One region of the Variovorax sp. RA8 genome, then DNA from elsewhere that is predicted to be linked to it. Evidence: riboswitches for the same ligand, from Rfam matches in the RefSeq annotation. Region 1 holds a riboswitch; the other holds the start of a gene.
The links. A riboswitch is a leader RNA that binds a small molecule or an ion and turns the genes downstream of it on or off. The one in region 1 is predicted to bind glycine.

Region 1 (5,844 bases):
CGCGTCGACCAGGACGACGCCAACGGCGTGAAGGAACTGCGTGCCCAGGGCATGACCGTGATCGAGGACGTGGACAAGGCGAAGTTCGTCAGCACGCTGGCGCCGGTCAACGCCGAGTTCGAGAAGCAGTTCGGCAAGGCCAACATCGACAGGATCCGCAACTTCAAGTGAGCTTCCTGCCGCGATGAACCGCGGCGCGCGCCCGCGCAGCACTGGCTCGCGGGCGCTCTTTTTTTACGACCTTTCGCATGCCTCGCTCATGAAATCCGCCTTCCTCCGATTCGACCAATGGACCAGTTCGCTGTCCATGGCCGTCGCCTGCCTCATGCTGGTGATCGCCTCGGCGCTCGGCGTGTTCCAGATCGTCACCCGCTTCGTGCTCGAGCAGCCGGCCGAATGGTCGGAGATCCTGATCCGGGTGAGCCTGATCTGGATGGTCTTCATGGGCATCCCCACCGCCTTCCGCCAGGGCGCAATGGTCAGCGTCGACGTGCTGTACCGCTGGAGCCCGCCGAAGATGCGGCGCGTGCTCGACTGGCTGGTGTGCCTCGCGGCGCTGACGCTGATCTGCGTCATCATCTGGTGGGGCTGGGACTACGCAAAGCGCGGCGGCGTGCAGTCCATGGCGGGCCTCGAATCGATTTCGATGTTCTGGGCCTATGTGGCGATGCCGGTCGGCGGCCTGTTCAGCGTGATCGGGATCGTGGGCAACCTGCTCGATCCGCAGCGGCAGGAACTGGAGACCGCGCAATGAGCCGCACGGCCGCTCCGAAGGCGAATAGCACCGTAGCTGAAGGCGAAGGTGCCTCGATGACCGCCGAAGTGACAATGACAAGCGTGGGTGCCCTATGACCCCGGTGATGGTCGCCACGATGGTGGTGTGCTTCGCACTCACCATTTCCGTCGCCGTCTCGATTGGCCTGGCCTCCATCGTCGGCATCCAGGCCTCGAATGCGAACATGCTGATCTCCGTCAAGGAGATGTTCAACGCGATCAACAAGTTTCCGCTCGCGGCCATCCCCTTCTTCATCCTCGCGGGCAACCTGATGGAGACCGGCGGCATCTCGCGCCGCCTGGTGGAATTCGCCAAGAGCCTGGTGGGCGGCGTGCAGGGCGGCCTGCCCATGACCTGCGTGCTGACCTGCATGATCTTCGCGGCGGTGTCGGGCTCGTCGGTGGCCACGACCTTCGCCATCGGCGCCATCCTGATCCCGGCGCTGATCAAGCACGGCTACCCCACCAGCTACGCGGCGGCGCTGCAGGCCACGAGCGCCGAGCTCGGGGTCATCATCCCACCCTCTATCCCGCTGATCCTCTATGGCGTGAGCGCAGAGGTGTCGATCGGCGAGCTGTTCATCGCCGGCTTCGGCCCCGGCATCCTGATCAGCCTGGCGCTGATGGCGTTCGTCTATCTCTACTGCAAGCTCAAGGGCCTCGGCAAGAACGACGGCGACGGCCGCCTGGGCGTGGGCGTGGCCACCTGGCGAGCGGGCTGGGCGTTGCTGATGCCGGTGATCATCCTCGGCGGCATCTACGGCGGCATCTTCACGCCCACCGAGGCCTCGGCCGTGGCCGTGCTCTACGCGCTCGTCGTCGGCATGCTGATCTACCGCGAGATCAAGCTGCCGCAACTCTATGCGGTGCTGCGCAAGTCGGTGATCTCGTCGTCGGTGATCATGTTCATCATCGCCAACGCAGGGCTGTTCGCCTTCCTGATCACGCGCGCCGGCGTGCCGGAGGCCATCGGCCATTGGCTCGAGGCCGTGCTGCAGTCGCCGGCCATGTTCCTGCTCGGCGTCAACGCGGCGCTCTTCATCATCGGCATGTTCATCGAAACCAGCGCGGCCATCATCGTGCTGGCGCCGATCCTTGCTCCTGTCGCCATGCACTTCGGCATCGACCCGGTGCACTTCGGGCTGGTGATGGTGGTCAACCTGGCGCTGGGCATGATCACGCCGCCCTTCGGCGTCAACCTGTTCGCGGCCTGCACGGTGGCGCGCATCTCGCTGGACCGCATCGTCGGGCACCTGGTGCCCTTCGTGCTGGTGATCCTGGCCTGCCTGATGGTCATCACCTACGTGCCGGGCATTTCGCTGGGGCTGCGCGATCTCGTTTATGCGAAGTAGCCGCGCGGGTGTCCTCGATCCGCGATCGCATCCTGCGCCTGCTGCCGGCGGAGCAGGCCCTGCACCGAGAACAACATGGGGTTACAGCGTGGATCGCGACACGGCGTCTTCGCTGACAAACGACACCCCTTCTTCTTGAATAGGCTCTGAAGGGTTGCAGCCGCTTCTCGCGGCCAGCGCCGCCGTTTGCCGCATTGAAGCGGTAACATCTTGCGCGGCCGCGACCGTTTTCCTTCTCTCCCCTGCACGCATGACAAGCTACGGTTTCGTTCACTTGGAGTTTGGCGATCAGCACCGCGACCGTTCGCTCCAGGTGCTGGAAAAATTGCGAACCCGCCTGGCCCAGGACGGCGACCGCTTCTCGAGTGTGATCGTCGACAACGCCCGTGCCAGGCCAGCCGAAAGCGCGACCGGCATGGCCTCCGAGCAGGGCCTGGTGGTCCCCGGCGACAACAGCAACCGGGAGTTCTCCGGCTGGGACAGCGGCATCGAAACCCTGCTCGCTCGCGGCGAGCAGCCCGACGTCTGGCTGTTCTCGAACGACACGGTCGCCCTCAACCACGCCTGGAGCGAGCGCCGGCTGGAACGCTTCGGCGGCGAGATCCGCAAGCTGGCGCTGCATCCGGGCCCGTGGCTGTTCGGCGAGATCAACGACTTCCCGCGCTCGACCATGACCCCCATGGGGCCGCTGCTCGAATGGGTATCGACCTACTGCTTCGCGATGAACGACACGCTGCGCCATCGGCTCGGCACCCTGTCGCCCGGCAACGCGCTGCTGGATTCGCTGGTCAACGAGCGCTTCGAACCGGGCCGGGGCGTATTCCGCGACCATGTGGGCGAGGCCTATGTCGATTTCGTGTCCGCCTGGCTCATCAGCGACGACGGCCAGGGCGTGCAGAAGAAGCGCCGCTTCAAGTGGGACCACGAATGGCACAAGGCCAACCCGCTCGGGCCCGACAACTTCGAGGACCTGCGCATGAAGGCGCGCTGCTGCCTGTCGGAGCACATGCTGAGCCTGCGCGCCCGGCAACTGGGCGCCGACATCCGCTCGCCCTACGACGCCCGCAATGCACGGGAGCACATCCGGCGCTCCCTGCAGTTCCTCTCGGACAAGCTGTGGGAGAAATTCCTGCTGCGCCGGCTGCGGCTGGAACGGTCGTAGGGCCTGTTTCGTTTTACACTCTTCCGAGTCAGGAGAGAGCTTCGCATCGCGGGGCCGCCGAAGGCGCAGGGCCCATCGAACGAAAGGCCCGAACGCTCAGGCAAAAGGACTGACGAGGCGCCCGTGTTTCCGGGCGTTTCCTTGCTGGAGAGAGGCGGCTTTGCTTGAGTGAAGCCGCCCACCGAAGGAGCAAACCTCGATCGTGGGGCGAATCTCTCAGGTAAAGCGGACAGCAGGGGTGGCCCATGGCTTGAACGCCATGGATCCGGACTGCCCCTGATGGAGAGTGCCTTGGCCTCCGCTTCCGACGATCTGCAAAAGACCCCGCTGTACGACCTGCATGTGGCGCTCGGCGCCCGCATGGTGCCCTTCGCCGGCTATTCGATGCCCGTGCAGTATCCCGCCGGCCTGATGGCCGAGCACAAGCACACGCGCACGGCCGCGGGACTCTTCGACATCTCGCACATGGGCCAGCTGCGCCTGGTCGGGCCCGACGCCGCTGCCGCCCTCGAGACCCTGATGCCGGTCGACGTGATCGGCCTGGCGCCGGGCAAGCAACGCTACGGCCTGCTGCTGAACGACGAGGGCGGCATCCTCGACGACCTGATGTTCTTCAACGAGGGCCACGATTCGATCTTCGTGGTCGTCAACGGCGCCTGCAAGGCCGACGACATCGCGCACATCCAGGCGAAGATCGGCCAGCGCTGCCAGGTGCAGCCCCTGCCCGATCACGCCCTGCTCGCGCTGCAGGGGCCGCAGGCCGCGGCAGTGCTGACGCGCTTGTCACCCGGCATCGAGCGCTTCGTCTTCATGACCGGCGGCGCGGTGCAGATCGACGGCATCGCGGCCTTCGCCACCCGCAGCGGCTACACCGGCGAGGACGGGTTCGAGATCTCGGTCGCCGCCCGCGACGCGGAGGCACTGGCCCGGCTGCTGCTGGCGCAGCCGGAGGTGCAGCCCATCGGCCTGGGGGCACGCAACTCGCTGCGGCTGGAAGCCGGCCTGTGCCTCTACGGCAACGACATCGACACCACCACCACCCCCGTCGAGGCCTCGCTGAACTGGGCGATCCAGAAGGTGCGGCGCAGCGGCGGCGCGCGCGAGGGCGGCTTTCCGGGCGCGGCCCGGGTGCTGGCGCAACTCACGGCCGACACCGGCGCTGCCGGCCATGTCGACCACGAGACGCTCAAGCGCAAGCGCGTCGGCCTGGTGGCGCTGGAGCGCGTGCCGGTGCGCGACGGCACGCTGCTCGAGTCCTTCGAGGGCCTGCCGATCGGCCAGGTGACCAGCGGCCTGCTGGGCCCCACGGTCGACCGGCCCGTCGCGATGGGCTATGTCGCCCTCGCCTACGCCCAGCCCGGCACCCGCCTGCAGGCCATCGTGCGCGGCAAGCCGGTGCCGATGGAGGTCAGCACGCTTCCTTTCGTGCCGGCGCGCTACTACCGTGGCTAGCGCCGCAGCTTCTCTCTTTTCTCTTCCTCCCTTCCCTTCCCCAAGGAGCCATTCCAATGACCATCAAGTACACCAAGGACCACGAGTGGGTGAACGCCGAGGGCGACACCGCCACCGTCGGCATCACGCTGCACGCGCAGGACGCGCTGGGCGACGTGGTCTTCGTCGACCTGCCGCAGGTCGGCCAGGGCTATGCCCAGGGCGAGGTTGCGGGCGTGGTCGAGTCGGTCAAGGCCGCGGCCGACGTGTTCATGCCCGTCGCGGGCGAGATCACCGAGGTCAACGAGGCGCTGCGCGCCGATCCCTCCCTGGCCAACAGCGCGCCCGAGGGCGAGGGCTGGTTTTTCAAGATGAAGATCACCGAGCCCGCGCAGATCGACGCCCTGCTCGACAAGACCGCCTACGACAAGTTCGCCGACGAGGCCTGAAAGCGGACACCCAAGGTTTCCTGATCCCTGCCATCCCTGTTCACCGCCATGCAGAAGTCCTCCTTGCCTTCCCTGCCCACCCTCGCCGATCTTGAGAACGCCGGCGAATTCATCGCCCGCCACATCGGCATCGAGGCCGAGGACGAGGCGCGCATGCTCGCTGCCGTCGGCTCGAAGACGCGCGCCGAGCTGATCGACGGCATCGTGCCGCCGGCCATCCGCCGCAGCCATCCGATGCGCCTGCCCGCGCCGGTCACTGAAGCCGGCGCGCTGGCCGAGCTGCGCGGCATCGCGGCGAAGAACAAGGTGGCGAGGAACTTCATCGGCCAGGGCTACTACGGCACCCACACGCCCGGCGTGATCCTGCGCAACGTGCTGGAGAACCCGGCCTGGTACACGGCCTACACGCCCTACCAGGCCGAGATCTCGCAAGGGCGCATGGAGGCGCTGCTCAATTTCCAGACCATGGTCTGCGACCTGACCGGCATGGCGATCGCCAATGCCTCCATGCTCGACGAGGCCACCGCCGCGGCCGAGGCCATGACGCTGGCGCGCCGCAGCGTCAAGAGCAAGAGCAACGTGTTCCTCGTCTCCGGCGACTGCCATCCGCAGACCATCGAGGTCATCCGCACGCGTGCCGCGCCGCTGGGCATCGAGGTCAAGGTCAGCACCGTCT
Region 2 (5,844 bases), 2.4 Mb from region 1:
GCGTTGGCCAGCGGCGAGAGGATCACCTCGTTGGGTGAGCCCTGGAAAATGTAGTAGCCGTCGGCCGGCGCCGCCAGCACCTTCTGGGCCGCCATCGCGCCGCTGACGCCGCCGAGGTTCTCCACCAGCACTTGCTGGCCCAGCTCCTTGCCCAGCGGCGTGGCGAAGATGCGCGCGGCGGCATCGGAGGGGCCGCCCGCGGGGTAGGGAACCATCAGGTTGACCGGCTTGGCCGGGTAGCTCTGAGCGAGGGCGGTGCCCGCTGCCAGCAACAGGGTGCAGGCGAGAAGATGCGAGCGCTGGAAGATCGATGTCATCGGAACTCCGGTAGGGCTGGGATGGGAATGCCGGCTCATCGTAGGAGCGGCAAATGCGCACGTCCAATGCATTGTTGGCTGCATTAGCATGAGTTCAATGCAGCTTTCTCGCAGGCCCTCGCCATGACGCTGGTCCAACTCAGGCACCTCATCTCGCTGGCCCACACGGGCTCGTTCAGCAAGTCCGCACAGGCCCTGCACCTGACGCAGCCCGCGCTGAGCCGCAGCATCCGCGCGCTGGAAGAGGAGCTGGGCATGCCGCTGTTCGACCGCGTGGGTCGCCGCAATGAGCTCACCGCCTTCGGCCGCGAGGTGCTGGAGCGCTCGCGCCACCTGGTCTTCGAGGCCGACGAACTGCGCGACAGCGGCCGCCGGCTGCGCGAGGGGGAGGGCGGCACGGTGCGCATCGGCATGGGCTCGGGCCCGGGCGCGATGCTGATGACGCCCTTCCTGATGCACATGGCGAAGCACCACCCGAGGATGCGCGTCGCGGTGGCGCGCGGCGGCACCGATCTGCTCGTGCAGTCGCTGCGTGCGCACACCCTCGATGCGCTGGTGATCGACGCGCGTTCGCTAAACCCGGCGCCCGATCTCGAGCTCGGGCTGGTGCGCGAGATGCGCGGCACCTTCATGTGCCGCCGCGGCCATCCTCTCGCGCGGCTGCGCGCCGGTGTGCGCTTCGAGGCGGTGCAGCGCTATCCGATCGCCTCCACGCCGCTGAGCGACGAGGTGGCGCGAACCCTGGTCGAGGCCTACGGGCCCGAGGCGCATCCGGCGCACTGCGTGACGCTGCGATGCGAGGAGATCCCCAGCCTGGTGGAGGTGGCGCGCCAGAGCGACGCCGTGCTGCTGGCGGTCCGCGCGGCGGCGCCCGGGCTGGTCGAGCTGAAGATGAATCCGCCGTTCGACGCCGTGGCCCGCTTCGGCCTCGTGACGCTACGCCGGCGCACCGAGGCGCCGGCGCTGGGCATTCTGCGCGCGCTGATGCAGGCGCTGATCCGCGACGACTGAGCTCAGGCGCCGACGAAGGCGAAGTCGACCTCGGGCTTCAGCCCGCTCACGATGCGCGCGATCGCGTGGCCCGAGCCGCAGGCATGGGTCCATCCCAGCGTGCCGTGGCCGGTGTTGAGAAACAGGTTGGGCAGGCGCGTCCGGCCGATCAGCGGCACGTTGCTCGGCGTGGCGGGGCGCAGGCCGGTCCAGAACTGCGCCCGTGTGGTGTCGCCAGCGCCGGGGAAGAGTTCTTCCACGCGCCGCACGATGGCTTCGCAGCGCACGCGGTTGAGGTCGCGGTCGTAGCCGTTGAGTTCGGCCGTGCCTGCAATGCGCAGCCGGTCGCCGCTTTCCGAGGTGTAGCGCGAGAAGACGAGCTTGTATTCGTCGTCGGTCAGCGAGACCTGGTGCGCCTTCGAGGCGTCCTTCACCGGCAGCGTGACCGAGTAGCCCTTGGCCGGGTAGATCGGCAACCGGATGCCGAGCGGCGCGGCATGGAGCGGGGACAGCGAGCCCATCGCCAGCACCACGGCATCGCCGCGGATGCGCTGGAATCGGCCCTCGCTATCGGTGGCTTCGACATGGTCGATGCGCCCGCCCGCTTCGCGCAGCGCGGTGACGGTGTGGCTCATGAGGAACTGCACGCCGTCGGCCACGGCCAGCGCGACCAGTTCCCGCGCGAAGCGGTTGGCATCGCCGGACTCGTCCTCGGCCGTGTAGGTGGCGCCGGCCAGCCGCGGCCGGATGTGGGCCAGAGCCGGCTCGATGCGGACTGCTTCGTCGGCCGAAACCACGCGGCGCTCGCAACCCAGGGCCCGCATCTGCTCGGCCGGCTTCAGGGCGGCGTCGAATTCTTTCTGCGTCGTGTAGAAGTGCAGGATGCCCTGGGTGCGCTGGTCGTATTGCAGTCCCTTGTCGCGGCGCAGCTGCTGCAGCAGCTCGCGACTGTAGGTCCCCAGGCGCACGATCTGCTCGATGTTGCGCTGGGTGCGCGCAGGCGTGCACTCGCGCAGGAAGGCCAGGCCCCAGAGCCACTGGCGCAGGTCGGCGCGCAGGCGGAAGAGCAGCGGCGCATCTTCCTTGCCCAGCCATTGCAGCAGTTTGAGCGGTGCACCAGGATTGGCCCAGGGCTCGGCATGGCTGACCGAGATCTGGCCGCCGTTGGCGAAGCTGGTTTCGGCGGCTGGCGTGGCCTGCCGGTCGATCACGGTCACTTCGTGGCCGAGTTGGCGGAGGTAGTAGGCCGAGGTGACGCCGAGCAGGCCGGCGCCGAGAACGATCACGCGCATTGCAGGAACCTTTCAGGTTGCAGCGCTCGGACGTGGGGAAGGCAACGGCAGCTTGTGAAGAAAGAGAAAGCAACCGGCGCACGCGTCCGAGTTGCCGCTCCCCCTGTCCTCGGTACCTGAGAGATTCATCCGCTGCGCCCGCAGCGGATTTGCTCCTTCGGTGCATCGCGCGTGGCGCGATGGCTCTCCAGACGGCTCTGACAGTTGGTGCAGTACAGGCTCATCGTTGCGAGCCGACCTGAGCGTTTATGGGAGTTTGCGCCTTCGGTGGGGCCGTCTTGACGTCGACCCGCTCTCCTGCAGTGCTGCGGATTGTAGGTGGCCCTTTGCGCCCTACCAAGCGCAGCCTGCTACAAGCGGCGGAAGGCGAACTCCAGTTCCGGTCGCAGGCCGCTCACGATGCGCGCGATGGACTTGCCGGCGCCGCAGGCGTTGATCCAGCCGCGCGCGCCCGGCGCGGAGTTGAGGAAGAGATTGCGCAGTCGGGTCTTGCCGATGGTCGGCAGGCCGCTCCTGCTCACCGCGTGCAGGGCCGTCTCGAAGCCGGCCTGGCCGGCGTCCACGGCGCCCGGCAGCATCTTCTCGACCCGGAGCAGCATCGCTTCGAAGCACTCCGGGTCGGACTCGCTCCCGGCGCCGGCCTTGGCGTGCACGGTCGTAGACACCCGCAGGCAGTCGCCGGCCGGTGTCTCGACGCGGCGAATGCGCAGCCGGCCCTGCCAATCGCGCAGCGCCATGCGCGGAGCGCGCGCCGGATCCTTGATCGGCAGGGTGAGGATGTGTTCGCGCATGAAGCGCAGCGGCATCGCGATCCCCAACTGCTCGGCATGCGTCACGCTGGAGGCGCCCAGCGCCAGGACATAAGCCTGGGCCTGCAGCCTGACGGGGCGGCCATGGGCGTCCAGCGCCTTCACATGGTCGATGCGGCCGGCGCCCTCGTGCAGCGAGAGCACCTGGTGCCGCGTCAGGAAGCGCACGCCCGCCGCGCGGCACAGGAAGATGAGGCCCGCGGCAAACTGGGCCGGATCGCGCGACGGGTCGTCGAGCGCATGGGCCGCGCCCGCCAGCGCCTCGCGCGCGCCGCTCAGCGCGGGTTCGAGCGCGAGCGCGTCCTCTGCCGAGAGCAGCCGCTCCTCGCAGCCCAGCGCGTCCCAGCGGGGCTGGCGCGCCAGGCGGCCCTCGAAGGCGTTGGCATCCGTGTAGAAGCTCAGCACGCCCGCATTGCGCGCGCCGCCGGACACGCCGACCTCATCGCGCAGGGCGCGCGCGCTGGCGCGGCTGTAGGCACCCAGCCGCACCAGGTGCTCGAGGGGATTGAAGCGGGGCGAGGGGCCGAACGCGTGGTCGAGCCATCGGCCCACGCGACCGCGCAGCTGGCGTCGAAGCGCCTTCCAGCCGGCCTGCGTGGGCCAGGCGAGGGACGACTGCTGGAGAAGCCGGGCGGCATCCGGCGAGAGGCCGGCGGCGGCGAGGCCGCGGGCCTTGGCCCCGGGCGTCGCATGCCGGTCGATCACGGTCACTTCGTGGCCCAGCTGCTGCAGGTAATAGGCCGATGTGACGCCGAGCAGGCCGGCGCCGAGTACGAGCACGCGCATGTCCGAATCCTTATGGGATGGCATGAACGGCGAGCCGCGGCACCCGGTTTGGGAGGCGCCTGGACCCGGGTTCCAGTTTTGCCGCTCCCCCTGTCCTTGGTGCCTGAGAGATTCACCCGCTGCGCTGTCGCAACGGATTTGCTCCTTCGGCGCATCACGCGGGGTGATGACTCTCCAGTCGGCGATTGACGAAGGCAGCAGTGATCGAACCGCGTGGGTCTACCGCTTGGGCGTTCATGGGAGTTTTCGCCGACGGTGGGATGGCGGGCATCCGCTTACCTGCTGCAAGCGGGGATTCTAGCTTGAAACCGGTTTCTTGGACGGTTGTCACGAACGGCGCAGGCGGGTGAACAGCTCGAATTCCCAGTTGCGCATGCCCAGCAGCAGCGTGTAGCCCTCGCGTTCCTTGGGGGAGAGCTTCTGGTCGGTCTGGTGCTGCTGTGCGAAATCCTGCGCCACGCGCTGCAGGCGATCGAGGAAGGCCGGCGCCAGGGACTTGCTGATCGATCCGTGTACCAGCAGCAGGCCCTCGGCCGGCCCGTCGAAACCCCCGCGGTAATAGTCCAGCACCACGTTCTCGCGGAAGAAGTCCATCACCGGCCCGTGCGGGCGCCAGCGGAAGGTCTTGGCCAGCTTGAGCCGGTAGCGGTTGAGCGGCCTGAGCTCGATGATGCCGATGCGGTCCAGCTGCGCCAGGTAGCCGATGCATTCGGCGTCGCTGAGGCGGTAGGCGGCGACGATCTGCTCCAGCGTCCACTGGCTCAGCACGCAGATGGCCATGAGCAGCAGCTTCTTGTCCTTGACCACGGCCTTCTCCTGCTCCAGCGTCAGCTCCTTGAGCAGCGGCTGCGCGTCGGCAACGCGCCGCGCCAGTTCCGCGAAGTCGATCTTCAGGGCGCGGCAGATCGCGTCGACCCGGGTCAACGGCATGTCGCCCTTGGCCAGCATGCGCTTGACGCTCGATTCGGCCATGTCCAGCGATTTGGCGAGATCCGCATAGGTCATGCGCGCTGTCTTGAGCTCGTTCTTGAGAGCCTGGATGAGATCGACGGTGGTGCTCATGGGTCCGGGTATAGCGTTTCGATACCGAAGGGCGTGAAAAAGTACTCCGTATCGATTCTCGATGCTGCCATAGGCGCTGGCAACCTACATTCCGCCGCACCGACATTCCACCCCCGGAGCCGCCATGTCCCTCTTGTCTCTTCTCTCCCGCCGCGAACGTGCTCTCCTGCTCTTTTTCACCTTGCTCCTGCTGACCGGCATGTTCGGCCCCGCGCTGGGCGCGCCAGGGATCGGCGACGGGCCCTTTGCCGACGAACGCGGCTGGGCCGGGTTGCCGCACGCCATGGACGTGCTGAGCAACCTGCCCTTCGCGGCGCTAGGCGTCTGGGGCCTGCGCTGGCTGCACTGGCACGACAGGACGCACGAGCACGTACAGGACGCGGTGCCGCTGCACCACGCGGTGACCCAGCCGCCGGTCAACCTGCTCGACTGCGCCTGGATGTTCTTCGCCGGCCTGGTCATCACGGCTGCGGGCTCGGCCTTCTACCATCTGCAACCCGACGCCCTGCGTTTGGCGGCCGACCGTGCCGGGATGACCGTGGCTTTCGCCGGGTTGATCGGTTGCGCCGTCTGCGAGCGGGTCAGCGC

Region 2: it holds a riboswitch for glycine, as region 1 does, so the genes downstream of both, E5P3_RS03390 (D-amino acid dehydrogenase) here and gcvT (glycine cleavage system aminomethyltransferase GcvT) in region 1, are expected to answer to the same signal.

Annotation. Positions count from the first base shown of each region.
Region 1 covers NZ_LR594662.1:3,149,873-3,155,716, reverse strand. The annotation lists gene E5P3_RS14815 (TRAP transporter substrate-binding protein) at 1-171, shown strand, start outside; gene E5P3_RS14810 (TRAP transporter small permease) at 260-754, shown strand; gene E5P3_RS14805 (TRAP transporter large permease) at 849-2,126, shown strand; gene E5P3_RS14800 (hypothetical protein) at 2,401-3,288, shown strand; glycine riboswitch at 3,308-3,410, shown strand; glycine riboswitch at 3,423-3,531, shown strand; gene gcvT (glycine cleavage system aminomethyltransferase GcvT) at 3,568-4,740, shown strand; gene gcvH (glycine cleavage system protein GcvH) at 4,797-5,168, shown strand; gene gcvP (aminomethyl-transferring glycine dehydrogenase) at 5,217-5,844, shown strand, end outside.
Region 2 covers NZ_LR594662.1:707,847-713,690, forward strand. The annotation lists gene E5P3_RS03380 (tripartite tricarboxylate transporter substrate binding protein) at 1-317, opposite strand, end outside; gene E5P3_RS03385 (LysR family transcriptional regulator) at 441-1,328, shown strand; gene E5P3_RS03390 (D-amino acid dehydrogenase) at 1,331-2,599, opposite strand; glycine riboswitch at 2,693-2,800, opposite strand; glycine riboswitch at 2,805-2,909, opposite strand; gene E5P3_RS03395 (FAD-dependent oxidoreductase) at 2,950-4,194, opposite strand; glycine riboswitch at 4,275-4,382, opposite strand; gene E5P3_RS03400 (helix-turn-helix domain-containing protein) at 4,522-5,256, opposite strand; gene E5P3_RS03405 (hypothetical protein) at 5,381-5,844, shown strand, end outside.